One region of the Parabacteroides sp. FAFU027 genome, then DNA from elsewhere that is predicted to be linked to it. Evidence: riboswitches for the same ligand, from Rfam matches in the RefSeq annotation. Region 1 holds a riboswitch; each other region holds the start of a gene.
What was found. A riboswitch is a leader RNA that binds a small molecule or an ion and turns the genes downstream of it on or off. The one in region 1 is predicted to bind thiamine pyrophosphate.
Positions count from the first base shown of each region.

Region 2: linked by a shared signal. The riboswitch ahead of thiC (phosphomethylpyrimidine synthase ThiC) and the one ahead of MLE17_RS05295 (TonB-dependent receptor) in region 1 are both predicted to bind thiamine pyrophosphate.
Region 3: linked by a shared signal. The riboswitch ahead of thiS (sulfur carrier protein ThiS) and the one ahead of MLE17_RS05295 (TonB-dependent receptor) in region 1 are both predicted to bind thiamine pyrophosphate.
Region 4: linked by a shared signal. The riboswitch ahead of thiE (thiamine phosphate synthase) and the one ahead of MLE17_RS05295 (TonB-dependent receptor) in region 1 are both predicted to bind thiamine pyrophosphate.

Region 1 covers NZ_JAKZKV010000003.1:6,757-14,232, forward strand. The annotation lists gene MLE17_RS05295 (TonB-dependent receptor) at 1-1,525, opposite strand, end outside; TPP riboswitch at 1,630-1,727, opposite strand; gene ung (uracil-DNA glycosylase) at 1,785-2,447, opposite strand; tRNA gene MLE17_RS05305 (tRNA-Arg) at 2,610-2,683, shown strand; gene mnmH (tRNA 2-selenouridine(34) synthase MnmH) at 2,802-3,830, shown strand; gene yedF (sulfurtransferase-like selenium metabolism protein YedF) at 3,833-4,432, shown strand; gene MLE17_RS05320 (aminotransferase class V-fold PLP-dependent enzyme) at 4,507-5,640, shown strand; gene MLE17_RS05325 (DUF3343 domain-containing protein) at 5,624-5,854, shown strand; gene selD (selenide, water dikinase SelD) at 5,835-6,878, shown strand; gene MLE17_RS05335 (hypothetical protein) at 6,916-7,149, shown strand.
Region 2 covers NZ_JAKZKV010000001.1:516,675-524,150, forward strand. The annotation lists gene MLE17_RS02295 (LiaI-LiaF-like domain-containing protein) at 1-754, opposite strand, end outside; TPP riboswitch at 1,152-1,246, shown strand; gene thiC (phosphomethylpyrimidine synthase ThiC) at 1,302-3,002, shown strand; gene MLE17_RS02305 (TenA family protein) at 3,072-3,719, shown strand; gene MLE17_RS02310 (hypothetical protein) at 3,757-4,407, shown strand; gene thiD (bifunctional hydroxymethylpyrimidine kinase/phosphomethylpyrimidine kinase) at 4,532-5,338, shown strand; gene MLE17_RS02320 (4'-phosphopantetheinyl transferase family protein) at 5,816-6,448, opposite strand; gene MLE17_RS02325 (gliding motility protein GldD) at 6,458-7,030, opposite strand; gene gldE (gliding motility-associated protein GldE) at 7,138-7,476, opposite strand, start outside.
Region 3 covers NZ_JAKZKV010000013.1:51,250-58,725, forward strand. The annotation lists gene MLE17_RS16175 (mechanosensitive ion channel family protein) at 112-2,568, opposite strand; gene MLE17_RS16180 (HesA/MoeB/ThiF family protein) at 2,881-3,591, opposite strand; gene thiH (2-iminoacetate synthase ThiH) at 3,588-4,709, opposite strand; gene MLE17_RS16190 (thiazole synthase) at 4,855-5,622, opposite strand; gene thiS (sulfur carrier protein ThiS) at 5,756-5,959, opposite strand; TPP riboswitch at 6,026-6,120, opposite strand; gene MLE17_RS16200 (ArsR/SmtB family transcription factor) at 6,338-6,634, shown strand; gene MLE17_RS16205 (hypothetical protein) at 6,771-7,025, shown strand; gene trxA (thioredoxin) at 7,028-7,324, shown strand.
Region 4 covers NZ_JAKZKV010000011.1:132,171-139,646, forward strand. The annotation lists gene uvrC (excinuclease ABC subunit UvrC) at 1-2, opposite strand, end outside; gene mnmG (tRNA uridine-5-carboxymethylaminomethyl(34) synthesis enzyme MnmG) at 506-2,380, opposite strand; TPP riboswitch at 2,542-2,636, shown strand; gene thiE (thiamine phosphate synthase) at 2,741-3,373, shown strand; gene MLE17_RS15450 (glutamate-5-semialdehyde dehydrogenase) at 4,303-5,550, shown strand; gene ybeY (rRNA maturation RNase YbeY) at 5,651-6,079, shown strand; partial or broken gene MLE17_RS15460 (hypothetical protein) at 6,777-7,476, shown strand, end outside.

The DNA.
Region 1 (7,476 bases):
GTGTCGGTTCGCGATGCGCCACAGATACAGAAATATAGGTCTGGTTATTCTTATTGATTTGGTAAAACAAGCCGGCTTTAGGATTAAAGAAATTAAACTGTTTGTGAATATCCAACGGTTGTAATTCCATGCCGTTGTACTTATCATTTGTACCCTTAATTGAATAATCAATGTGTCTATATTGCAGGTCAGCATAAGCATTCAACCCATTTGCCAGCTGATAACTGGCTTTGGCATATACATTGGCATCATATTTATCACCTTTGCTACGGTAAAATTCATTTCCGAAAGTAAAGTTTTCGTCAGGGTAATTCTTCACCCACATATTTTTACCAAAACTATATCCGATATATCGGTTAGCCCCTCCACCAAATGTTACATCGAGTTTATCTTTCTTATACATCAATGAAAAAATCATTCCTCCGAAATCATTATCCAGCCATTTTTGTTGAATACGGTCACGCATCGTCACGTTTTGTCCGTTGTATTGAAACGACTTCAGTCCATAATATTCCAGTGTTTTATACGAATCTGCTTCTGAAGCCGAATCTTTATACTCTTCATAATACCCTTTTCCTTTGATGTAAAACAAAGCAGCATTCAGGCTCAAATTTGGATTAATCATATGTGATAGAATCAGTTGGTAATGATTTTGGGTATAATTATCGGTTTGATTCTTATAATACAATGGGTTACCCGACGCATCTGTTCCCATATAACCGCTAGGATTGTAAGTTCGGTGAGTAGCCAGAGAATCTTTTGGCACGCCATTCCAGGCATGATAAGTGTGTTCAGTCCCCCCGAAGGTGATAAACTTCAGCACCGTATTTTTACTGAAGTAACCACCCTGACCAAAGTAAGATTGCATATTGCTCGTGGCCCGGTCAATATAACCATCGGAATGAATATTGGAAAAACGGCCTTCGAATGCCCAATGACCGTTAATCAGCCCGGTTCCCAATTTGAAAGTCTCCTTTGATGTGTTGAACGAACCGTAAGTTCCATTGAATTCGGCAAACGATTTCATTGGAATATTGTCCGTCTTCATATTGATACTGGCTCCGAAAGCTCCCGCACCGTTGGTAGAAGTACCTACACCCCGCTGTACCTGAACATCCTCAACGGTTGAAGCAAAATCGGGCATATCCACCCAATAAGTTCCGTGTGATTCGGGGTCATTGAAAGGAATACCGTTTGTAGTCACATTGATACGGGAGGCATCTGTTCCGCGGATACGTAATCCGGTATAACCCACTCCGGCACCGGCATCCGAAGTTATAACCATTGAAGGGGTAAGTGAAAGCAGGTAAGGTAGGTCCTGACCGAAATTGAGCTTCTTAATCTCTTCTTTCGAGACATTGGTAAAGGCAACCGGTGTCTTTCCCGAAGCACGGGTACCGGTCACTACCATCTCATCCAGACGGATATCGCGAGCAATGGAATCTTTAGGTTGAACATTTTTTCGCTGCGCTGATGCGCAAAATCCTCCACCAATCAGGAGTAAGGTAAAAATCAATTTTCTCATAAAACATTTGAGGTTTAGGCAAATAAATCCCATTCAATCTGACGAAAGAAAATATTTGCATGATTAACACGATCGGGGGAGTTCGAATGCGAAAGCAGAAAATGTGAAAAGATATGCTTTTTCCCTGCGGCAGCATTACCTGCATCAGGTTCAAAGGGTATATTCTCAGCCTGATTTGCACCAAGCACCCCCAAAAAATCGCTGCAAAGTTAGCGATTAATTCAAATAACGCCGTTTATCTGGAATTGTTCAAAACAACTCACCAATCAATCTCTCTCTTTCCTTGTTTTCTCAAATAGTCATTCGCCAGACTGAAATGGTGATTACCGAAAAATCCCCTGTGAGCAGATAGTGGAGACGGGTGCGGCGATTTTAAAACCAGATGCTTCTGAGGATTGATAAACGCACCTTTTTTCTGAGCATAAGCTCCCCACAGGATAAAAACCAAACCGTCCCGTTGCTCTGCTAACCGGTGAATCACCGCATCGGTAAAGGTTTCCCATCCTTTATTTTGGTGCGAACCGGCCTGATGAGCACGAACGGTCAACGTGGCATTGAGCAACAGGACTCCCTGACGGGCCCAACGACTCAAATCACCACTTGTAGGCATCGGCTTACCCAAGTCAGCATGAATCTCCTTGAAAATGTTTAATAACGAAGGGGGAAATGGCACACCATCCTGCACCGAAAAGCAAAGGCCATGCGCCTGACGGGGTTCATGATAAGGGTCTTGTCCTAAAATCACGACCTCAACATCATCAAACGGGCAATTATCGAAGGCATTAAAAATCTGCGATCCGGGAGGATAAACCGTCGTCGAAGCATATTCCTGACGGACAAAATTGGTTAGGTTAGTGAAGTATGGTTTCTCAAATTCATCCTTGAGATGTTCATTCCAGCTTGGCTCTATTTTTACTGACATAACGGCAAATTATCAATGATGGTTAAATGGGAATGCAAATATCAGAATTTCTGCTGAATAACCCATCCAATCCTTTACTGAAAGCCAATATCCACGGAGAATAGAGTTTAAGATATTTGTTAATTCGGGAAATATATTTACTTTTGCAGACCACAAAGGAATGGCCCCGTAGTTTAGTTGAATAGAACGTCAGATTCCGGTTCTGAAGGTCACAGGTTTGAGTCCTGTCGGGGTCACAAAACCACAATTGAAAATATCAATTGTGGTTTTTTATTTCTATCCCGATCTGTGGATTCTGACGGCTCCTCCTTTCCCATATTATTTCTACCTTTGAGCCTCCAATATTACATTGAAATGAAAGAGACTCTTTTTCCGGATGAATTTCTGGAGCAAAGCCGTGAAGGAGTGGTGATTGATGTCCGCACTCCGGCCGAATACACCGCCGGACATATCCCCGGCGCACTCAATATTCCGCTCTTCACCAACGAGGAACGTGCCATCGTGGGTACGCTCTATGTACAGGTGGGCAAAGACCCGGCTGTAGAAAAAGGGCTGGAACTGGTCGGCCCTAAACTGGCAGATTTTGTTCGACAAGCACGGGAATTATCGCAAGGCAAACCGCTCTTTCTCTACTGCTGGCGCGGAGGAATGCGTAGCGGAAGTATGGCCTGGCTCTTCCGCACAGCAGGCTTTAAAACCTTTCTGCTGAAAGGAGGCTACAAGGCGTACCGTCGTTCCTTCATTGATTTGCTGGCAAAACAGCCGTGGAAAATCGTTGTGTTGGGCGGACCTACCGGTTGCGGCAAGACTGAAATTCTCCATCGTTTGCAGGAAAAAGGGCAACAGGTGGTTGATCTGGAAGGACTAGCTCATCACAAAGGCTCTGCTTTCGGGGCGTTGGGCGAACCGGAGCAACCTACTACCGAACACTTTATGAACCTGCTACACGAACAGATGCGGAAGATGAATCCGGAACTCCCGGTATGGTGCGAAGGAGAAAGTCTGAGTATCGGACGGGTATTTATTCCGGCGGAATTTCATGCGATGATGCTTGCCGCCACGTTCATCAAACTTGATTTGCCAAATGAAGACCGGGTACAGCACATTCTCAAGGATTATGGCAACTTCTCCGCTGAAGAACTTATCGGTTCGTTCCTGAAGATTGAGAAACGGTTGGGCAACAAAGCCACCAAACAGGCCATCGAACATGTGCAAAACGGGGAACTGGCCGAAGCTGTCACCATTGCCCTGCATTATTACGACAAAGGCTATACCGCTTCTATGCAAAAGCATTGGCCTAATATCACCAGTTGCTTGTCTATCAATTCAGATACCGAAGCCAGCGCCAACAAACTCATTGAACTCATTCACTCATTAAAATAACTATGAAGACTATCGATACCCGCGGACACCTTTGTCCCGCTCCGCTGATTATGGCAAAAAAAGGCATCCAGGAAGCCGCATCCGGCGAAGCCATCGAAATCCTGACCGACAACGATACCGCCTGCCAGAATCTGCAAAACTACCTGACCGAACTGAAGCTCAATCCGCAAGTGCGCACAGAAGGCAATGTCCATATTTTCTCTCTGACCACTCCTGAAACTATTGCCTCGGCTCCATCCCCCGAATCCTACTGCGCAACTCCGGCAAATGATTACGTGGTGGCCATCAAGTCCGATGCGATGGGAATTGGCGATGATGATCTTGGCCATCTGCTGATGCGAGCCTTTATCAATTCGCTGAATGCCGCGGATAAATTACCGACTGCTATTTTACTGTACAATAGCGGCGTGAAGGTTGCCCTGAAAGATACCGACACCGCCTTGTCGTTACAAGAACTGGAAGATAAAGGTGTGGCCATAATCGCCTGCGGTACCTGCGTGGAATACTTCGGAGTTAAAGAATCCCTTGCTGTGGGCATGATCAGCAACATGTACACCATCACGAAATATTTGTCCGAAGCGGGGCACGTGGTGTATCCGTAAAGCTTTGTCAAGGCTGAAAGCCTTATATATCATCAGCCTGGGGCAACACCCCGGGTAACAAAAGCAAAGAAACAATGCACAACTCCTATTTCGACAACGCCGCCACCTCCTTTCCTAAGCCACCGCAAGTGGCCGAAGCCATCTCCCGTTACCTCAACGAGGAAGGCGGAACGTACGGTCGTGCCGCTTACGAACGGGTGCGCAATGCCACCATGCAAGTGGAGGATTGTCGCGATGCGCTGGCTCATCTGTTGGGAGTGAATGATGCCGAAAACATCGCCTTCACTGCCAATGCGACCACCGGCCTCAACGCTATTTTATTCGGTCTGGAATTGAAACTAGGTGCCCGCGTATGGGTGTCACCGTTGGAGCACAATGCGGTGATGCGTCCACTCCGGCATTTGCAGGAGACCAAAGGCCTTGAGATAAAAACCTTACCTGCCGGAAATGACGGGAGCATTGATATTGCCGCACTGGAAAGTCTTCCGGCCAACGATTGCGATCTGCTGGTCATCAACCACCTCAGCAACGTCAACGGGGTGATTCAGCCGATTCGGGAAATAGCGCAGATTGCCCACACGAAAGGTTGGTTCATCATACTCGATGCTTCTCAATCTTTGGGAGAAATTCCGGTAAATGCAGGAGACTGGGGAGTTGATTTTATTGCCTTTACCGGGCATAAGGGATTACTCGGACCAACGGGGACGGGTGGTTTTTATGCAAAGAATCCGTCATTACTACAACCCACAATATTCGGCGGAACAGGCAGCTTATCAGAATCCTACGACATGCCGGATGAATTGCCCGACCGTTTCCAACCGGGGACACCGAACGTGGCAGGAATTATCGGTCTGCTGGCTGCATTGGAGAACCGGCCAATGCCTCAACATACACACAATGACTTCTTCGAATGCCTCAACGCGATTGAAAAATTGCCCGGCGTTCGCCTATATAAAGCCAATAACCCGGAGCAGCAGGGCGAACTCTTTTCCCTGACGCACGAACGCCTTTCGACGGGTGACTTTGCGCAACTGCTCTATGACCGTCACGGCATTGAGACACGCTCCGGCCTGCATTGCGCACCGTTGGCTCACCGCACATTGGGAACCTTTCCGTCGGGCACGGTACGCTTTTCGCTCTCGCCGTACCACACGCCGGACGACCTTGCATATTTAATTAAAGCCATCGCTGATGTCACAACCCTGTAAAATAGCCACATTTCGCACCACCCGCTCGGTGATGAAAGCCGACAAAGCCTGCAAACAGGCTGGTCTTGCCGCGCGCGTGATTGCCGTGCCACCAACTATTTCTTCGGAATGCGGAATGTGCTTACGAATTGAAAATACTCAACTGGCCGAATTCATCGCACTGATGGAGTCGGTGGCCATTGAAACGAAAATATATGACTACACCTTCCTTTGACCTGTTAAGTACGACTCAATACGGTGGCTGTTCGGCCAAACTGGCGCCCTCTGCCCTCTCCGAACTGCTTGCCAACATCCCGTTGGTGAAGGATGCCAACATCCTCGTGGACATTGAGACGCACGACGATGCCGGGGTCTATAAGCTGAATGAAGAGACGGCGCTCATCGTCACTACCGACTTCTTTCCGCCCGTCTGCTCCGATGCATTTACCTTCGGGCAAATAGCGGCCACCAACGCCCTGAGCGATGTCTATGCGATGGGGGGAACGCCGTTGCTGGCATTGAATCTCACCATGTTTCCTTCGCAAAATATTCCGCTGGAAGTGTTGGGGCAAATCCTTGCCGGGGGACAGGAGAAAATCAACGAATCAGGCGCCCTCACGATGGGCGGCCATACCATCGACGACAATCCCCCGAAATACGGTCTGGCCGTGGTGGGCACGGTGCATCCCGACCGCCTGATTACCAACGCCGGACTGAAAGCGGGTCAGGTACTCATCCTGACCAAGCCGCTCGGCGTGGGCGTACTCATGGCTGCCCAACGCATGGGCATGGCTGATGAAGCGGCCTATACCGAAGCCCTCCTCCAGATGAAAACGCTCAACAAATCCGGTTGTACCTGCATGCAGCAGTTTGGCGTGAAGGGTGCAACTGACGTGACGGGCTTCGGTCTGCTCGGTCACGCGATGAAGATGGCGGAGGCCTCGGGCGTTACTATCCAGATTGCGCTGGATAAAATCCCGGCACTGCCTCAGGCCGTGTCGCTGCTCACCGACGGCTGCATCCCCGGAGCGGCCTTCCGCAATGCCGACTACGTGAAGGAACATACCTTCTACGCCCCCACCTGCTCCTACGAACGCAAGATGCTTGCCTGCGATGCACAGACATCCGGCGGCCTGCTGATGGGTGTGGATGCGGATAAGGCCGAGGCGATGCTGGAGGCGTTGAAGCAGTTCCATCCTCAGGCTGCGGTTATCGGTGAAGTGATTGCGAAAAGGGGGAAGTGGGTGTATTGTATATAGAATTTGAATCCATAATTATACAGATAAATAGAAAACTATGTCGTTTAAAGGTAATCTTATAGAGTTAGTTCAAAACCTTGAGAGTCAAAATGAAAAGGCTAAAGATATAGCTTTAAATAGAGTCATTGATATACTGAAAACAATTAATGATTTGACTGATTTAAAAAGGGAAAAAGGACTAATAATTAGAATCGTAATTGATAGCGTTAATGATATTACAATTGGAGAAACTATATTGACGTTCATACACAACTACACGTCAGGCAAATGAATTTATTTCTATAGAAACAGAATTACAATCACCACCCGGTATCAATCCATCCTTGATACCGGGTGGTGTTGTTTTATCCATCGTTCGTCGTAGAGACGCGCCACGTGGCGCGTCTCTACCCGTACCACACCCGTACCACGCCCGCACCGCATCGCCCCCACGTCAATTACAATAGACGCAAAATCAGGCGTTTCTACCCATACAGTTGTTACATCACCCGTTTCATCCATCATCGATTATTCCTGATTCCCATCTGAAAAGAAATCACACGATCGTGTGATTATCAGTCACACACTCGTATGATCCACAATCACATGGTCGTGTGAT
Region 2 (7,476 bases), on a different contig from region 1:
CGAAGATGCAGGAAGCTTTTACGATAAGGATGCGCGTATTGTCTTTTTGTGCTTCCGAATAAGGACGTTTATCGGCAAAATCTCCGAAAATGGAGTCTTTCTTCAATTGTACATTCCAGTCGGAAGGAACAATGAGCGTGATTCCGCCGAAGATACAATTTACTTCGAGTTGATTTATGCCTTCTTCCAGTTTAGCATGAGTCAGGTCAAGTTCACTGCCACCAAAGATGCAATTAATCTCCCCACCGCGAAATACCATATCCTGGAATTTACGTTTGGATCCGCTGAAGATATTATTCTCCTCAATGACTCCATTTTTAATTTCACTGCCGGTATAGCCGGAGTCTAACTTGTGAAACGGATCTCTTTTAGGACCAAATGAAGTCTTCAGAATGATGACAACTCCGGCTGCAATAATCAGCACCGGCCAGTAAAGATTCGCAATCTGAGGGTCGATATAGCCAAGTTTTCGCATCAGGAAAAATCCACCGATAAGCGTCAAAATGGTGCCTCCAAAAATGGAACGGTTAAACATCTGGGTAACACCAATCACCACCAACAGCATGGGCCAGGAGAAGATTACCGGTCGATACGATTCATTCAGAAGTCCGGTATTGAAGCCAAGTAACAACAGACCGGCCACGATAACGACAACTCCGAAAAACACCTTTGAACCGACGCAATGTCTATGGCGAGGCGGAGCACAGAAACGGCCGTAAGGAGCCGGGTCTTCATTTCTAAATTGAGATTCCATAAAATATAGGATTTATACGTTTGATTCTGACACAAAGATAAAGCACCTTTTGAATAGTTCACTACGATATTTCCGTCGGAATTGTTATTCCTCCGATAAAGGTCTGTTTTGGGGGGATAAGACCCCACCCGACCTCCCCGAAGGGAGGAGATGAAGTCTGCGAGAAATAACCTCCCCATATTTCAAACCATCTGACATAAAGAAACCAACCCCAAAGGGACAAACACAAATTCCAGACTGCCCAAAAGCTGTCTGAGCGAATAGACCATATTATTTACAATTGAAAGATTTACCATTGACAATTTAGAATAAGCAGTATCACCTAAATTGTAAATTGTAACTGGCTAAATTGTAAATCACTTTCTCATTTGCAGATACGTTCAAAATCCGTTACCTTTGCCACCGAAAGGGGTGCCTTACTAACAGGCTGAGATCATACCCTATGAACCTGATGCGGGTAATGCCGCCGTAGGAATTTATTCATAGCTTCTCTTTGTCATCTGTCCGATGTACCGTATCCCCTCCCATTTTATTAAATGATAACGGTATGAACAACAACATCAAAATCTCTTATCCGGCTTCTGAAAAGATTTATGTTCCGGGAAAAATGCACGACATTCACGTGGCCATGCGCCGCGTCACGCTGCTCGACACAATCGAGATCGAAAACGGCAAACGCAAAGTAACACAAAATGCTCCCGTAGTGGTTTACGACACCAGCGGTCCTTTTTCTGACGATTTAGCGGAAATAGATTTGAAAAAAGGTCTTCCCCGTCTGCGTGAATCATGGATGGTGAAACGCGGCGATGTGGAACAATTGCCCGACATCACTTCGGAATACGGAAGAATGCGTGCAGCCGACACTTCACTCGATCACCTGCGTTTCGAACACATCAGCAAGCCTTACCGTGCTAAATCCGGCAAGGAAATCACTCAGATGTACTACGCGAAACAAGGCATCATCACACCCGAAATGGAATACGTGGCTATCCGCGAAAACCAGATGATTGAGGCATTGGGTATCGAAAGCCACATCACGCCGGAGTTTGTGCGTCAGGAGGTAGCTGCCGGACGCGCCATCATCCCTGCCAACATCAACCACCCCGAAGCCGAACCGATGATCATCGGAACCCACTTCCTGGTGAAACTCAATACCAATATCGGAAACTCCGCGATGTCATCAAGCATCGATGAAGAGGTGGAGAAAGCCGTATGGAGCTGCAAATGGGGTGGCGATACCCTGATGGACCTCTCTACCGGGGCCAATATCCATGAAACCCGCGAATGGATTATCCGCAACTGTCCGGTACCGGTGGGAACCGTACCTATCTATCAGGCATTGGAGAAGGTGGACGGCAAGGTGGAAGACCTCAACTGGGAAATCTATCGCGACACGCTCATCGAGCAGTGCGAGCAGGGTGTGGACTACTTTACCATCCATGCGGGTGTATTGCTGAAACATGCTTCTTTATTGAGCAACCGCCTCACCGGTATCGTTTCGCGCGGAGGTTCTATCCTGACCAAATGGTGCAAAGTACACAATACCGAGAATTTCCTCTACACTCACTTTGATGAAATCTGCGAAATCCTGAAAGCCTATGACGTGGCGGTTTCACTCGGTGACGGCATGCGTCCTGGTTCCATCCACGATGCGAACGATGCTTTGCAGTTTGCAGAGCTCGAAGTGTTGGGTGAACTGACCGAAAAGGCATGGAAACACAATGTGCAGGTAATTATCGAAGGTCCGGGTCACGTGCCAATGAATAAGATTCAGGAGAATATGGACTTGCAGAAGAAGACCTGCCACGGCGCTCCGTTCTACACCCTCGGCCCTTTGACTACCGATATCGCACCGGGCTACGACCACATCACATCGGCAATTGGTGCTGCTCAAATTGCATGGTTGGGCACAGCGATGATTTGTTACGTGACTCCGAAAGAACACCTTGGTTTGCCCAACAAGGAAGATGTGCGCAACGGCGTTATCGCTTATAAGATTGCCGCTCACGCTGCCGACCTTGCCAAAGGGCATCCGGGAGCTCAGGTACGTGACAATGCATTGAGCAAAGCCCGCTTCGACTTCCGCTGGAAAGACCAGTTTAACCTCTCGCTTGACCCCGAGCGTGCGATGGAGTACTACAAGGAAGGCTCTCATTCCGACGAAGGTTACTGCACCATGTGCGGTCCTAACTTCTGCGCGATGAAACTGACCCGCGAGTTGAGCGACTGCGTGCATTCGGCTGAATAAACATATTTCAACCAGCTAACTTTTCCAAAGTTCCAAACTTTGGAAAAGTTACTTTAATTCCTCCCCGATATGAAATGGAGCGAACAAGCCTGGGCGGCTATTGAGCCCATCTACCAACGCATCTTGGAATTGCCTTTCCTGCACGAGCTGAAAGAGGGAACATTACCCAAGGAGAAATTTGACTTCTACCTCCGTCAGGATGCGATATATCTATCTGAATACGGGAAGATTCTGGCCGGTATCGCTACTCGCCTCCACCAACCCGAGCACCGTGAAGCTTTTCTCAAATTCTCGACCGAGACCATCGCGGTGGAATCGGCTTTGCACGGTTCTTTCCTGAAGGATGCCCCCATTCCGGCATACCACGGTGCATCCCCGAGTTGCCTTCTGTATACCGGCTTCCTGTCGAAACAGTTGGCGCATCACCCCATCGAGACCACACTGACGGCGGTCCTCCCCTGCTTCTGGATTTACAAGAAAGTGGGCGACCATCTCCTCGCCACTCAAAACCGGGACAACAATCCCTACCAGCCGTGGATTGACACTTACGGCGGAGATGACTTTGCCCGTTCGGTGGAGAAAGCCATCGCTATTTGTGACCACGCTGCCGAAAACTCTACCCGTCACGCTGAAATGACGGAAGCGTTCGTCTATGCTTCGAAGATGGAATGGATGTTTTGGGATAGTGCGTACCGGATGGAGAACTGGCCGGTGTGATGGAATAGCATTGATATATTGCAAAAACAACTAAAAGATGAAATACTATATTATCTCTTACATCAAAGCCCCTATAGGAGAAAGTGGAGAATGCTGTAAATCAGAATACGATTTTAGTAATGCTTGTGACTTTTGTGGTACAGGAGCAGAATTAGTTAGTCACTTAAAAGTAAAAGGATTCTCAAAGATATCCAAAGACTTTTTTGAGACTCTTGATGGTGACTTTATAATCTCAAAAAGGATGTATGAGGTAATTAGAAAATCAAAACCGAGCTTTATATTACGTCCTGTAATTGATTTAAAAGGCAATATTCTCGAGTACTATCACTTATATACATCAATAGTATTACCTAGATTTGAGGTGCAATCAACAGGCTACGTAATTGATGGACAATGTGACAAATGTAAACGAAATGGATATTTTAATCACGCTATAATTTCGCAAGACAAACCTACGATAGTAAGTCCATTAAATTTTATATATAAGGAAGCAACAATTGGCTTTTATCAAAACGAATTGCTTATGAAAACCTGGGAATGTATCGGTTTCTCTAATAAAGTAGCTTTTGGTAACAATATTGTTGGTTATGCCAGACCATGGATTATAGTAAATCAGGAATTGAAAGAAATTTTCGAATCTGAGAAAATAAAAGGAATTGAATTCGAAGAAGTTATTACAATTAAATAAAGAAGGAATGAGCTAATTCTACTTTTGTCCAGTGGAATTCATTTATAGTCCGAAACAATTTAAATCGACTAAGCTTTCACCACAAGCTCTTTCCGTCTAATATCCAGAAATAGAAACAACATTTATGCAATACAAAAGAACCCTTACCATAGCCGGCAGTGACCCCAGCGGAGGCGCCGGCATACAGGCAGACATGAAAACCATGTCAGCCTGCGGATGTTTCGCCACGACAGCCATCACGGCGGTGGTGGACGAAAATACGGTGGGCGTCTATGGCGTGCACCCCATCCCCATCCCCTTTGTGCAGGGACAAATCAAATCTGTCCTTGACGACATCGGTGCCGATGCCATCAAAATCGGGATGCTACACTCCTCGGAGCTGATTCGTGCGGTGAAGGAGACCCTCGCGCCATATCAAATCCGAAACATTGTGCTCGACCCCGTGATGGTAGCGACTTCGGGCGATAAACTGTTGCAGGACGAGGCCATCGCCACGCTCCAAAACGAACTGATGCCGATGGTACGGGTCATCACACCGAATATTCCCGAAGCGGAAGTTTTACTGGGAGAGAAAATAAATTCACAGGAGGATTTAGCGAAGGTCGTTAAACGTCTTTCGTGCGACGGTCGTGTCTCCGTGCTGCTCAAAGCCGGGCATCTGACAGAAGAGGTACTAACCGACATCTTCTACAATGCCGAAACGGATGAGATTATCGAACTAACCTCGAAACGCATCAATACGCCCAACACGCACGGCACAGGCTGCACCTTCTCTTCGGCGGTTGCCTCTTTCCTGGCACATGACATGCCGCTTAACGATGCCGTCCGCAAGGCCAAGGAGTATATCAATCAGGCCATTATGGCCGGTGCGAATTATGAAATTGGTAAAGGACACGGACCGGTTCACCATTTTCATAACTTCTGGAAATAAGAAATTTCTGAATACAATAACAGCAACCTGTTCCTTCCCGGGACGGGTTATTTGTTTTTTAGGGGAAAGATAAATTGAGCCTCTGACTCGAAATTTTTCGACTTCAAGTCACTCCATTTCGACATTGACACGCTTCATTTCGACTCCAACTCGAAATATTACGACTCGGAGATATATCATTTCGACTTTGACTCGAAAACTTTCGACTTCAAGTCGCTCCAGACCGACTTTGACTCGCTAAAGAGCGACTTAATCTCGCTCCCGACCGACTCGGAGACGCTTTTGACCGACTCTGACTCGAAAAATACCGACTTCAAGTCGCTTCGGACCGACTTTGACTCGCTCCCGACCGACTCGGAGACGCTCTTGACCGATAAAATGTCGCTCCCGACCGCTAACTTGGCAGTAACGACCGTCTCTGAAGCACTCTGGAGCGCTAATTTATCGGTTGGGACCGTCAATCAGGCACTTTTTACCTCACTCCTTCACCGTCAAAGTCAGGACAAAATCTTCATTTGTAAAATAGGGAATCGAAAAAAGATGTTGTTGCGGAGTGCGCAACTCCTGGAGGGAGAGAACTCCATTTCCATGAAACTCAAAAGGACGGGAAACAAGCTGCTCGCGAAAGTCAACCCCCTCCTCCCCGAGCGCTTTGAAGACGCTCTCTTTGGCCGACCAGAGGATCAGCGTCTGCATCATTTCGTGTTCGGGAGTAAGAACCGATATTTCATCGGGGGAAAGAAAACGTTGCTGGATTTTCATTACACGTGGAGAGACATGTTCGAGATCAATGCCCACCTCTTGATCGGGGTGAATCATCGCCGCCACAAATCCATTTGTATGAGTCAGGCTGATGTGATATGAGGAATCGGATAGGAATGGTTTGCCGGAAGGGAGATATTCCACTTGGGCATATTCACCTATCAGGTATTCTAAAGTAAGGCGAGTCACAGCAAATTCCAGTTTGCGCTTGTCGCTGGGGATATTTTCAAGTGACGATTTCAGTCTTTCGGCATCCAGAGAGAGTGCAATCAGATGCTCCAGACTCTCTTCGACCTTCCAAACGGCCCATTGGGCTCCAGCGTAGCTATTTTGTAGAATAATTGCCATGGCTTGACTTTATTTCCACGAAAAAGTTTTCATCAAATCGAGAATGTCCTCCTTGATATACTTCACCACAGGCGCGAGTGAGTCGGGCTGCGGGGCACAATCGAAATAGAGCGACCCACGAAAATAGTGATGCACACTGTCTGTCAGCATAAACTGCAAGGGAGTGGCCGCTTCACCTCTGAGGTCATAAAATACCCCATAGACACGGCGTTCCGGATTTTCAAATAGCTTGGCATCAATGGCCGATGCCTTGACGGTATGGCGGTAAACAAAGTCACGGTTCTCTTCTGAAATCGCACGGAATCCTGCCGGAGTAATCGTTTTATAAGTACAAAGCACCTTCGCTTTATAACGGGGATACTCAATCACCAGCCAGCTCCGGTCTTGTCCCGTCGTGTCGTATTTCAGGTTCGACGCCTTCGAAATCCCAAAACTATAGGGCAGCTGGCGCACATCAAATGCAACGACATTGCGCTTGGGAACATCGATGCGGAAATAACCTTTGGGACGAGGGATAGGCTTGTCGCAGGAAAAAAGAATAAACGCGAGAACAATAAGAAGCGGGAAATGGGTATATTTCATTTTGGGAAAATGTTATTAGGTTTCATATCACAGAGGCACACGGAGTTTCTCACAGAGAACCACAGAGGAATAAATAACAGAAGGATAATGGTAAAGGACAGGAACAATCAATCAGTGGAGCCTTCCTCCGGCTTTTCCTCCCTGAATTTCACTTTACGAATACGACGTTTATCTACCTCCAGAATCTGGAACGAATAATTGCCGAAGGAAATCACCTCACGACGGGCCGGAAATTCCCCTTTGATTTCGAGAATCATTCCCGCCAGGGTTTCGGCTTCAGCAATGACGGAAGCAAACAACTCATCGTCGATGCCGGTAACTTTGAAAAAGTCATTGAGCAATATCTTGGCTTCGAAGATGATCGAACCGTCCTCCAGCCGGATATACTGGCGCTCATCTTCGTCGTATTCGTCGCTGATTTCGCCCACAATCTCTTCAAGCACGTC
Region 3 (7,476 bases), on a different contig from region 1:
ATTGAGTATTGTGGTTTATATATTCCCAAATCATTAAACGCCGGATCCACATCTTCAGCGATTTCAATCCGGCGTTTGCAAAATTAGTAGAAAATTCAAGACAATAGCCTTTTACTCCATCATCATTCCCTTTGACGCAAAACCATCCTTGAGATGAAGCAATGCTTCGCTTTTCACCTGCTCCCGTTTGGAAATCGTAGTCCAAAAATGAACTTTCAGCCAACAGGCTTCAGGAGTGACTTTGGTAAATAGAATAACCGGTTTCTTTTTCCCAATGACATGGGGTTGATTTACCAAAGTGGCATTGATGATTTCATTAATCACATTGGCATCCAGCTCTTCACCAGAAAGAGAAAATTCTATCATCACCCTGCGTTGGTCATTGGTATAAGTCCAGTTAACAATATTCTGAGAAGTCAGTATTCCATTAGGGATAATTACTTCTGCTCCATCTGCCGTATTGATGGTACTGGCCCGTAGTCCGATTTCTTTCACTTTTCCGGACTGTCCGCTCACTTCAATTTCATCCCCTACCTGCAATGAACCGTCAAAAATCAGGATAATACCGGAAATCAGGTTATTCACTATCGACTGTAATCCCAAACCGATACCAACACTCAATGCTCCCAAAACAATAGTAATTTTATCCAATGGTAATCCCGACGCCGCTATTGCCAACAGATAACCGGAACAAAGCACAAACAAACGAATCATCAACAAGCGGGAGTGCTGTCCCTTAGTGACCTCGGTGATATCGTCAAGGTCACTGCCCACAGCTCCCAACGCATAACTAATCAAACGCTGCAACAAATGCGCCAACCAGATAATGGCAAAAAAGAGCAATATGCTGATTAATCTGAAAGATACGCTTCCCACATTACGTGTAGCATTAAAAAACTGATCCACACTGCTGCTGATTGCAGGATAAATATTCAGGTTAGAGGTAAGCAGGATAAACCACAAGATAAGGATGATAAATGTTAATGGTAATCTCAGCTTCCTGATTACAATGTGATGGTCAAACGGCCTGTCAATTCCTTTACGCAACCGGCTACTTTCGATTTGTAGAAAAACTATCTCCTGAACCGTATCATACATCACAGGCAGGGCAATTGCCTGTAAAATAGCGAATACGGAAGAAATGCCTAGCAAACAAGAAAGGGAGAACCGGCCAAACAAGTTGGCAACTATTCCCACAAAAGCTAAAGCAATACTGGTCAATGCGGCATATCTAATCCAGTTGTAGAACAGGGTCTTTTTATCTAGTTTTTTGATAAATCGGGATACATACGCAATCATTACACCGTACAGCATCAATTGCCAGAAACGTTGTATAAATGTTGATTCCACAAAAAGGTTTGTGATGACAATGATCAATGCGACAATCAGCATCGCCTGCCACTCCTTCCAAACCTCTCGTTTCCACTGATCTTTAAAAATGACTGAAATGACAATGATCAATAACAAATAATCAATCGCCAGATAAGATACTGGTGCATACGCATCGAAAAACTGCATCATCAGTAAAACGACCACCAGAATAGCTGATACAGGTTTATTGTTCAGATACTTCAGATTAAGGAATGCCAGTTTCCGGTTGTTATTCCGACATTCATGCAACAGATTCCGTGAATAATAAAGCCATCCGAAAAGCAACAACGTAATCAGTAGAATAAATATTCTTTGCCATAAAGTCTGGGAAAAATAATATCCGATTGCCTTGAATTCCCTGTCCAGTTTATGGCTAAACTGAACTGTTTTTCTGGAGTCTGTGTCAGATGATTTATCTGATTTCCATAAATAATTAACCTCTTCTCCCCAAAGCAATTCACTTGCCTTATCCATACGTGTTTCAAGAGAACTCAACATATTGGAGAGGGTAATCGAATTTTCGGAAGCATTTAACTTCAACGCATTAAGTGTTCTCAGTTTCTCCCTTATCTGTTTATCGTTGGTGTACCATTTGGTTTGCAAACGGTCCATCCGGGCATTAAACTTCCACCGCAACGATGAATCGGCACATAAAGCCTTAAATACAGAATCGGTCATAGCCCCTTTCAGCCTTAACTTGGAATGATACAAACGATTGTACAGATTCTTAAGATTTTGTTGAGTCCGTTGATTCTGACTGTAAAGGTTGGACAGGAAATTATGATACAAATAAAGGTTCTTCATGTGAACTCCTGTTTGTCGTTCGCTTACATAAAGTCGGATGCGTTCCGTTTCATTGGTAAGGTCATCAATTCTCCGACCGAAAGTCACCACTTCTACGCCAAGACGCGCACTGTCCAGAATATCATTTAACCGGTCATTGATGCGTTCAATACTCATCATATAGTCGCTGGTCGTCAGCGTATCGCTGGCCCAAACCAGTTTCTTGCGCCAGGTCTTTTTCTTTGGTTCCGGCACAACGGGAACCGGCTGAACAATGGTATCTACCGTTTTTTCTGCCAGTTGAGCGTTTTGTTCGGTGACGACCGGCTGAGCAGCTTCCGGTTCAGTCTGGGCATAAGTACCTAAACCGACGGCAAATATTAAGCTTAGAAGAATAATTCGTAGCGTTCTCATCTGTTTTCCTTTATTGAAGTGGCATTTTGTCATTGAAAAAGAAAATTTGAATGTACTATACATGAATAGACAAAGTAATCAGCTGTATAAATCTCTAACAAAATTAGAAGCAAATTGCTTTCGTCAAAGCCCCTGGACTTAAAATATAATCAGGACCCGGCTATTTTTCAAAATAAGTCTTGAAAATGAGCGGTTTTAAAGAGCGAGCAATAAAATAATCTTGTCATATTTCGTTTTCCCCTGTAACAAAAGAAGAGCAAGTCCAATCGACCAGCTCTTCTTTATCATATAACCTTATTATAGAGAATATTTTCAGGCTTTGATCCGAAAAACCTGTAAGTTCATTTTCAACGCATCATACATCAGGAGTTTGCCCGAAAGTACTTCTCCCGCTCCGGTAATTATTTTTACAACTTCTGTAGCTTGTATTGCACCAACAACACCAGGCAAAACGCCCAGGACTCCAACGTCAGAAGCAGGGCGAACACCATCCGGCGCTTCCGGGAACAAATCCCGATAAGAAGGACCTTGCTGATAATTAAAGACCGACACCTGTCCTTCAAACTGGTAAATCGAACCAAAGACCAACGGCTTTTGCAACCGGGCAGTCACATCTCCAATTAGAAAACGGGTCGGGAAATTATCACAGCAATCCAACACAAGGTCATATCGGGAAATAATATCTTCGGCATTATCCATCGTCAGCATTTCAGGATAAACATCAAAGGTTATATTTGGATTCAGATCAGAAAGCTTCTCTTTCGCCACTTCCACCTTATATCTCCCGACATCCTTCGTTCCAAACAGAATCTGGCGTTGAAGATTACTTACACTTACCACATCGGCATCCACTATCCCGATTCGGCCCACTCCCACTGCTGTCAGATATTGAAGTGCAGGACAACCCAATCCGCCGCAACCTATCACCAACACCGATGCCCCATGCAGTTTTCGTTGACCTGCCTCCCCGATTTCCGGCAGCAACAGATGGCGCGAATAACGTTCCGTATCCCCTTCCATCATGATTCAAGTGCAATCATGGAGATGTCCCAATCCTTCCATACAGCTTCGTAACCTTTGGAGCGAAGCATCTCGCAGATTTCAACCGGAGTACGGTCATCATTAATATTAAACTGTTCCAATGTTTCAGGAGAAACAGCATAACCGCCGGGATTCGTTTTCGATCCTGCACTCATGGCGGTAACCCCAAGCTTCACCAGATTATCCCGGAAAGCAGCGCTCTCCCGGGTAGAAATGGAAAGTTCCACTTCATTATCAAACAGGCGGAAGGCGCAAATCGCCTGCACCAATTCACGGTCAGACATAATCACATTCGGCTGAAAACCTCCGGTAAACGGACGCATGCGTGGAAATGAAATAGAGTATTTCGTTTGCCAGAATTTCTTTTCAAGATAATTCAAATGCATTGCCAGGAAAAATAATTCCGTGCGCCACTCTTCCAGTCCGATTAATGCGCCCAACCCTACTTTATGCACACCCGCGTGTCCCAGACGTTCAGGCGTTTCGAGGCGATAATAGAAATCCGCCTTTTTACCGGCAGGATGATATTCCGGGTAACGGTCTTTGTTAAAAGTCTCCTGATACACATACACCCCGTGCATTCCTTCGGCTGCCAATGTCTCGTAATCGGCCTGGTCCATCGGTTGTACTTCGCAGGTAATCTGGGCAAAATGAGGCCGTAATAGTCGAATGGCATTCTTCAGATAATCAACACCCACTTCACGGGGAGATTCCCCCGTCACCAGCAACAGATGTTCGAAACCCATTCCTTTGATGACCTCCACCTCTTGCATGATTTCACTGTCGGTCAATACCCGGCGATGGATTTTATTCTTCACACTAAATCCGCAATAGACGCACGAATTGTGGCATTTATTCGACAGATAAAGCGGTACATAGAGCTGCATCGTTTTACCGAAGCGGCGCAAAGTGTTTTGATGACTTTTTTGCGCCATCTGTTCCAGATACGGTAGTGCCGCCGGAGATATCAAAGCTTTGAAATCCTCAAGGTCGCACCGATCTTTAGCCAACGCAATTTCTACATCGCGGGCTGTTTTGGCTGTTATGCTTTTTTCGACATCCTCCCATTGGTAAGTATCGAATAGTTCTTTGAATGACATAATATATAAAATTGAGACCCCACCCCTGCCCTCCCCGAAGGGAAGGGAGTTTTACACAAACACATTATATTGGGCAGAGTCAATTAAACATCTATAGTTTCGAAAACCCACTTTCTCCCCTCCTTTGCAGGAACAGGGGAGGTCTTTACCCCAAAAATGAAGTCAACGGACTACTCGCTTCAGCATGTTTCAGCTGCTTCGCCAATCGGGCCTCGTAAGCCATACGGCCACACTCTACCGCCATGCGAAAGGCTTTGGCCATCTCCACCGGATTACCGGCCACAGCAATGGCAGTATTGACCAGAACGGCATCAGCACCCATTTCCATCGCCCAGGCAGCATGGGAAGGTGCACCAATTCCTGCATCCACCACTACCGGTACATTACTTTGCTCGATAATGATTTCGAGAAAATCAATCGTGCGCAATCCTTTATTGGTTCCAATCGGAGCGCCCAATGGCATTACCACGGCTGCACCGGCATCTTCCAGTCGCTTACACAAAACAGGATCGGCATGAATATACGGCATAACCACAAAACCCTCTTTAGCCAGCTCTTCAGTAGCTTTAAGTGTTTCAATAGGATCAGGTAACAGGTATTTCGGATCGGGGTGAATTTCCAGTTTCACCCAGTTGGTTCCCAGCGCTTCACGCGCCATACGGGCTGCAAAGACTGCCTCTTTGGCATTTCGCACACCGGAAGTATTCGGCAACAGATTGATCTGTGGATGATTAAGGTGTGAGAGAATATCATCCTGTTCGTTACCGGTATCAACTCGTTTGAGTGCTACGGTTACCAACTCACTTCCCGAAGCAACTAACGCCTCTTCCATGATTTGTGACGAACTGAATTTTCCGGTACCGGTGAATAATCTTGAGCCGAAAGTCTTCCCGGCTATAACTAATGGTTTCATTGTGATTGTTATTTTGAAGTTAAAGGAGGAAATATGTCAAGAGATTAGACAAAAGGACGAAGAACCAGCAGAGCTTTTCTCTTTATATTCCCTTTAAATTGTAAATAGTAAATCTGCTAAATGGTAAATCGTCTCACCCCCCCTGCGTGGCGCGAATAACAGTCAGTTTATCGTTTTCCTGAAGAGTAACGAAAGGCCAGTTTTGACGAAAAACGATTTCATCGTTCACAGCCACAGCAATGCCCTTTGTTTCGGACAAATTAAGTTCGGATAATAGAGAAATAAGGAAGGTTTGTTCGGTAATCTCCCGCGGTTCATTGTTTACATATACCTTCATAACAGTATGAATTAAAAGGTGATACAATAAACTTTAGGGGAACGAATCTGAAAAATGAGAAGATACAGGAAGTCCTCAACTTTTTCCTTACGCAGGTATTATCCTGTTCAGGTTCGAAGGGTATAATCTCAGCCTTTTAAGGGGCACCCCTAAAGTTTTCGCCACAAAGGTAAATGATTTTTTCATTCAGCCCCGAATTTAGTCCCTGAAATTTATTTATAAATATTATCCTGAATAATCAAATTACAGCTCCAAATAAACCTCTTAGCTATCAACCGATTATAAAACACAAACCACCCTACAACATTATTTAACCGCCAAAATACATCGTACATCAATATACATTTATATATTTGCAGTGTAATTCAAAACAAAAGTATGGATCCCTGTATTTGCAAAGAAGAACTTGAACGTGTAGCCTATATACTGAAAGCATTATCAAACGCAAACCGTCTGATGATTCTGACCGTATTGTCCAAAAATCAGGAGATGAACGTTTCTGATATTTGCAGCGCTTTGCAATGCACACAGCCATTGATTTCTCATCACCTGACCGATATGCATGCCAAAGGAATCCTCAAACTCAGAAGAGAAGGCCGCAACATGTACTATTCATTGGAGCATGAGAAGGTTATGGACATCATCCGTTGCATCTCCGAATGCAAGAAGACATAAAAAAATTTGCTCATTTACATAAACAATAGTTTATATATTTATATCCTATGAAACGAGCAAGAACTAATGCTCATCAAAGAGTATAACATCATATGCGAGTTCCATATGTGGCCAAAACAAAAATAAATAATGACATATGAAAAAGTTATTCACCAATAAGTTATTCTACACAGCAATCGGAGCAATCGCAGGATTTCTTTACTGGAAATTCGACGGATGCACCTCCGGTTCATGCGCCATACGACAGGATTGGTTTCTCTCTACCGTATGGGGAGCCATGATAGGCTGGATGGTCTCCGGTCTTTTCCTCGGATGTGGCTGTTACGGTGGCAGTTGTGATATTACCAATAAATCAGATTCAAATAACAACAAAAAAACCGAGGAGAAATAATTATGAATAAGTTTCAAGAAGCAATCAACTCAGGTAAACCCGTATTAGTGGACTTTTATGCCGAATGGTGTCAACCATGTAAAATGATGAAACCAATCCTTGAGGAGGTGAAACGGATGGTCGGAGATTCTGCTCAAATCCTAAAAGTGGATGTGGATCAAAACCAGGCTGTATCTATGGCGTATAGAATTCAATCTGTCCCTACTTTGATTCTGTTTAAAGACGGGCAACCGGTATTCCGTCAATCAGGTGTATTGCCAGCCGCTCAACTTAAACAGATCATCGAACAATACGGTTAATTCAACCGTTTTATGCTAGGTCAAATGGATATCGGAAACAGGATTTTCTATGTAAATGCTCCGAATTCCGATTACATTTTTGAAAAGCTATAATTATTCATAATCAATAACCGGTCTGATGCAAAATGTATTACATTAGCAACAAATACGGA
Region 4 (7,476 bases), on a different contig from region 1:
AAAGCTTCTTTTTTTGTTTCAAAGATAAAGGTAAAACATCAATTTTAGGACAATATAACTGCAAAAATAAGGGTGGGTTTTACTGTAATTCTTTGCTCTCTTTACCTTGCTTGTATCCACTCTTTTTACCATAAATTTTACTCACTGATTTATTATTCTGTTTTGTTCGGTTTGAACGAAATGGAAAAAATATAGCAGCCGGTTTGGACGATGTTATCTATTGGATAGTTCTGATATCATATGCTTGTATACATTTAAAGTCGGACTTTCACAACGTATTTATCTCCTTCCGTTAGATTCGGTACTTTTGTTAGATGTTATGGCTTTTATAAAAGAAAGAACGGAACTGACCGCATGGATTAGTTCCGTTCTTTGTGTGATGTTTAAGTATTCTCTCTTGTTGAAGAAGTGCTTCCGGGGGCTGTTTATTTGCCCTTTATAATCATGTGTTTAGCTTGAGTGACTTGTAAGAATCCTTTAATGTTTCACGTGAAACATAGGTTTGCTATCGGCCTAACAATACCAGCAGTATATTGATGTCGCTGGGGGAGATTCCCGGTATGCGTCCGGCCTGGGCAATGGTCTCCGGGTCAATCTTACAAAGCTTCTGACGGGCTTCAGTCGAGAGGGTATGGATCTCGTTATAATTAAACTTACCCTTGATATGGATATGCTCGAGACGATTGATCTTATCGGCAATTAGTTTCTCACGTTGGATGTACCCTTCGTACTTAATCAGGATTTCCACAGCCTCCAGAATCTCCTCTTTTCTATCGGATGTTTTATCCAGTTCTTCTTTGAAGGCAGGCACTAATTCTGCTATATTTTCAAGTGTGATTTGAGGGCGTGTAATCAGGTCTATTAATTTGCATCCATGCTTCAATGGAGCAGTGCCTAATTTCTCTAATCCTTCGTTTATGTATTGAGGTTTGATGGAGTAGTTTTTTGCAAATTCGGAAATACGATTTATCTCCTCCTTTTTGGTTTGCAGTAAATCAAATCTATCCTGTTTTGCCAAACCTAGTTTGTAACTCATTTCAGTCAGACGCATATCAGCATCATCCTGACGAAGTAGTATGCGATATTCGGCACGGGAGGTAAACATGCGATAGGGTTCGTCCACACCTTTAGTTACAAGGTCGTCAATCAAAACACCAATATAGGCCTGGTCACGGTTAAGGATAAATTCATCTCCACCGTGGCAATTAATATGTGCATTAATACCTGCAATCAGACCCTGACCTGCCGCCTCTTCATAACCTGTCGTTCCGTTAACCTGTCCGGCAAAAAAGAGATTCTTTACAATCTTACTTTCGAGATTATGCTTGAGTTGGGTAGGGTCGAAGAAATCGTATTCGATAGCATATCCCGGACGATAGATGCGTACATTACGGAATGCAGGAATCGTTTTCAATGCATTCAATTGCACATCGAGTGGGAGGGAAGAGGAAAAACCATTGAGATAATACTCCTGTGTTGTTTCACCTTCCGGTTCCAGAAAAAGCTGATGTTGTGTTTTATCTGCAAAAGTGACAATCTTGGTTTCGATACTCGGACAGTAACGCGGTCCGATACTTTGGATTTGTCCGTTGTATAACGGAGAATCCACTAATCCGCTTCGTAGAACTTCATGCGTTTGTTCATTGGTGTACATGGTCCAACAGCTAAGCTGGCACAATGTTTTAGGTGCATGATTCATATAAGAGAATTTGTGGAAATCAAAATCTCCTATCTGTTCTTCGGTCATGCTGAAATCAACGCTTCTACCGTCAATACGAACCGGAGTTCCGGTTTTCATACGGTCAGTTGCAATTCCGGCTTCTTTGAGTTGTTCGGTAATTCCATAAGAAGCAGGTTCTGCAATACGTCCACCGCGAAGTTGTGTTTTACCGATGTGCATCAAACCATTCAGAAAAGTTCCTGTGGTAATGACCACCGTTTTTGCATAGAAAGTAACGTCCATTCCGGAAATTACACCCTGTACCTGGCCATCCTTGATGATAAGCTGTTTTACAAAATCCTGCCAGATATCCAGATTATTGGTGTTTTCAAGAATACCTCTCCATTCGTTGATAAACTTAGCGCGGTCGCTTTGAGCACGGGGGCTCCACATCGCAGGTCCTTTGGAGCGGTTAAGCATTCGGAATTGAATAGCCGTTTTATCCGTTACAATTCCCATACCCCCACCCAGGGCATCTATTTCGCGTACAATTTGTCCTTTGGCAATACCACCAACCGCAGGGTTGCAGCTCATTTGAGCTATCTTGTTCATGTCCATCGTTATGAGGACGGTCTTTGAACCCAGGTTGGCAGCAGCGGCGGCAGCTTCGCATCCCGCGTGTCCTGCGCCGATTACTATAACATCGTATTTAAAATCCATTGAATGAGTTATTTTGTGCAAAGATAGCGGTTTGAGTTTTAATCCTCAGGCAGATAATTCAAAATATAACCATTATGGTTTAAGGGAATGGCCCATTTTATAGTTTGTTGAAAGATATTCGGATTTGCAGGGGTTATTTCTATCTTTGCACTCTGATTCCGTACTTATTTCTGGGGTGCTTTAAATCAAAGCTGAGAAGATACCCATAGTACCTGATCCGGATAATGCCGGCGAAGGGAGAAATTACACTCTCCTTCCTGATTCCAAAATCGCCTGCTTATCTGTATAATTTCCCTTTTAGAATTCAAACATTAAGGGAAAATGAAATGAATGTTCCTAATTTATAAATGACTTTTTATTATGCAAGATTTTGGTCTGTATATCATTATCACAAAACCTGAACTCTCTTACGAAGAAATAGCTAAAATATGTGTCCGCCAGAATATCCGTATGATACAATTGCGCGAGAAACATTTGACTGACCGTGAAATTATCGAAGCTGGAAAAAGAATTAAATCAATTACAGCGGGAACTAATACCTTGCTTGTTATAAACGACCGGGTTGATTTGGCGTTGGCTGCCGGAGCAGATGTATTGCACCTGGGACAGGATGATCTTCCAATTGAGGAGGCACGCAAGATTGCCGGTGACCGGTTGAAAATAGGTCTTTCGACCCACTCGATTGAGCAGGTTCGTGAAGCATTGACTCATAAACCGGATTACATTGGCTTCGGTCCTGTTTATCCAACGAATGCGAAAGCCCGTCCGGATGCTCCGGTGGGTGTGGGTATGCTGAAAGAGGTGCTCTCATTTGCTGATGTGCCTGTAGTTGCTATTGGTGGCATTTTCCCGGAAAATCTGGATGATGTGGTGGCTGCAGGGGCTAAAAATGTAGCTTTGGTGCGCCACTTCATGCAAACCACAGAAACAGAACAACGTATAGTTGAAATCAAGAAAAGCCTGACTGGAGCAAAACAGCTTTCTCTTTTCTAATTCTTAGTTTGCAGAATTCCTGTTTTTTCATTCTTATCATAGTCTGTAATCTATCATCCGGTTTTAGCTGAATCAGTTTTCTTTGGCTAAAGCCGGATGTTACATTGTCTTTTTATCATTTCGTAAGCTGAAGCGGCTGGCAATGATTTTATCAAAGTTAAATCCATCTAATATTTACCGGGTTTTAGATAAATAAATCTCCCATTTTCCCCGGTTATTTCGTTCTTCTTTACTTACTTAGCATCTGTATCATCAGTCCGTTTATTTTGCCGGAGCTACTGTAATCAGAACTGTTCGTATCGGTTTGAAGAATTTACTTTATCTCCCTGCTCACCACATTACAGGTGGAAAACTCAGTATTGTTCTCTCGGATACGGGCTCAATCTTCTGAATTATTAATTATCTGCTTAGTTGGCCTCTCCTTTCCCCTGACAACATTTTCAGTCCCCCCTTTTATACATAGACAAGTTTTTCTGTTTACCTATAATCTTTCGGCTCTTTTATGCGAATAATAAACATTCCTGTACTTCTGATATAAACGGGGGGATAAGGGATAGCTAAGGCTATGTAAGGAGTATAATAAAGGTACAATTATCGATGATTAAAAAGAAATAAACCAGGGATATTACACCATTTATTTGTGTTATATCTCTGGCTTATCCCTATTATATCTCTGGTTTATCTCTGTTATATATAGCCTTAGGATATTCTTTAGGTTGCAGGTAGGTATAACTGGAAATTAAAGAAATAGTTATTATAAGACTTTATATAGTGGTGACATTGTTAAGGGTGAAAGTAAGGATTGTGAAGGAGTAATTATGCAATTGTGAGTACCTCAAAATCTGTATATCACCTTTAAAACAGCACCCTTGCCCAAGAATTCGGAATTAATTCAATAAATTTGCGTTCTTATCTTCAAATTCCGACACATGAAACTGGAACAGACATTTCAGAAAGTACAATCAGCCAGCCGTACCATCAATCTGCTGACTGATGAAAATATCAACGAGATCCTGCTTGCTGTGGCTGATGCTGCCGTAGCGCAAAGTGATTTTATACTGGAAGAGAATAAAAAGGATTTGAGCCGTATGGATCCCAAAGATCCGAAATATGACCGTCTGATGCTGACTAAAGAACGTATTGAAGGCATTGCGGCTGATATTCGTAATGTGGCAACGTTGCCCTCCCCACTGGGTAAAATTCTTAGCGAAACAAACCGACCGAACGGAATGAAGATCTCTAAAGTGACTGTACCGTTTGGCGTGATCGGAATTATTTACGAGGCGCGTCCGAATGTAAGCTTTGACGTTTTCTCACTTTGTCTTAAATCGGGAAATGCCTGTCTGTTGAAAGGAGGCTCTGATGCTCACGATTCGAATAGTGCCATTGTTGGGATTATTCAAAACGTTCTTGAGAAACAAGGCGTAATTAAAGATATAGTGACCTTATTGCCTCCTGATCGTGAAGCTACGGCTGAAATGCTGAATGCGGTAGGTTATGTGGATCTGATTATCCCGCGCGGAAGCCAGGGGCTGATTAACTTTGTGCGTGATAATTCCAAAATACCTGTTATTGAAACCGGTGCGGGCGTGTGTCATACCTATTTTGATGAATCTGGTGATTTGGAAAAAGGGGCAGAAATCATCTTTAATTCCAAAACAAGACGTGTAAGTGTCTGCAATTCATTAGATTGTGTAATTGTAAATGAGAAACGCCTGTCAGACCTTTCGGCTCTTTGCCTGAAAATGGCTGAAAAAAATGTCATTATCTACGCGGATCAACCCGCATATGCAGCTTTGAAAGGAAAATATCCGGCTGATTTACTGGAGCATGCCACGGACGAAAGTTTCGGAACTGAATTCCTGGATTATAAATTGTCGGTAAAAACGGTTGCTAATCTGGAAGAAGCGATTGACCATATCACTAAATATTCCTCCAAACACAGTGAGGCGATTGTAAGTGAAAATGCACAGAACATCTCTGTCTTCGAAAAAATGGTGGATGCCGCCTGTGTATATGCAAATGTCTCTACGGCCTTCACAGATGGCGCTCAGTTCGGTTTAGGGGCAGAGATAGGAATAAGTACCCAGAAGCTCCATGCGCGCGGTCCTATGGCCTTAGAAGAGCTTACAAGCTATAAATATATTATACGGGGTAACGGACAGACACGCGCCTGATATTAGGGAATGATTAATTGAGGGACTGAGGGATTGATGTTACAGATCAATTTCTTTGTCCCTCAATTGTAAATGGTAAATGAATAAATTGTAAACAGAAATGGCCATTAACTACTACACCGAAAATGTCAAAACACCTCCCATCAAAAAGAAAGAGGTGAATGAATGGATCAAAAAAGTGGCAGAGCTTCACAGTAAAAAAGTCGGTGAAATCAGCTATATCTTTTGTGATGATGAGAAGATTCTGGAGGTGAATAATCAATATCTGCAACACGATTATTATACCGATATCATCACGTTTGACTATACGGCCGGAAACAAGATATCGGGAGATATTTTCATCAGCCTGGATACGGTAAAGAGTAATTCCGAACAGTTTGGAACAGAATATATTATGGAATTACACCGTATCATTATCCACGGAATTCTTCACCTTTGCGGCATTGAAGATAAAACGGATGAAGCCCGAAAAAATATGACTGAGAAGGAAAATGAGGCATTGGCTATATTAAAACAAACGGGTATATAAGTCTCATATATACTCCAATTTTGAGTATCTGTAATTAACATAGAGCAACAATCTGTCTTTGATTTTAGTTCAACATAAATTTAGAACCATGAAAAATTAAATCATGTTGCATTAAATCCGTTTTGCGTTGTTAAATGGTTGATATACAGCTTTGTTGGTTGCTTTTGATACTTTCATTTTCTGCTTGTTTATAGCGTTTTTGACCTGTTTTTATCCATGTCAGATGATCTTTCCGACTTATAATCTCTCCTTTTATAACAAACTTTTATCAAACATCTTCTGTTTTATAATTGTGAACTCTCTACTTGATTAAGTACTAACCTCTTGTACTTTTATTTGTAAGCATGAGATTGCCGATATTACCTAATGACACTTTTCAATTAGGATTTGTTGAACTTTTATCTATCGTTATACGGACTTTTAGTTTGTATAAGTACCATATTAACTGATAATTAGACCTAAACAATTATTTGTTTCCGCCTTATAATTAAATTATTAGTATTAGTTTGAACTGATTTCTGCGATGTAAGAATCAATGGGAATTCTCCCCCCATTGAATGAATTAACGATGAAGAAAAGTAGTCTATATTCAGCAGAACGAAAGATTTATTTGTCTCAGTACAAATCAAATCTTTACCATTGTCACTCTTTATCAAAAGATTGGACTGCCCGATTTTTGATAAGATATAGAGTGATAATGGCAACTCTGTTTATGGCTACTGTATTGAATGGTAATATTTTTGCGGTAAGTATTAGTGGATTTACTCCGACTGAGGTGTGTAGTGGATCGGGAGCACAGGTTACCATCAATGGTGCAGACTTCGTTAATGTAACTTCTATTGATTTTAATGGAGCTCTTATTCCTTCCGGATCAATTACAGTTGTCAGTTCAACCCAAATTAAAATAGCGTCATTGCCTGGAGGAGTAACAACAGGGCGAATAACTGTAGGAACATCAGGTGGAACAGCTGTCAGTACTACTGATTTTATTGTGAACGCTTTGCCAACAGCCACGATTAGCGGCAATGCTACCATCTGTACGGGAGCTTCCACTAACCTATCAGTATCCTTAACAGGTCAGCAGCCATGGAATATCACCTATACAGATGGAACCACTCCGGTAACATTGAATAATATCACCAGCAGTCCTGCAACGATAAGTGTTTCACCAACCAGTACTAAAACCTACACGCTAACATCTGTCAGTGATGCTAATTGTGTAGGAACGTCAATGAGTGGCAGCGCAGTTGTAACAGTCAACGCTTTGCCAACAGCCACGATTAGCGGCAATGCTACCATCTGTACGGGAGCTTCCACTAACCTATCAGTATCCTTAACAGGTCAGCAGCCATGGAATATCACCTATACAGATGGAACCACTCCGGTAACATTGAATA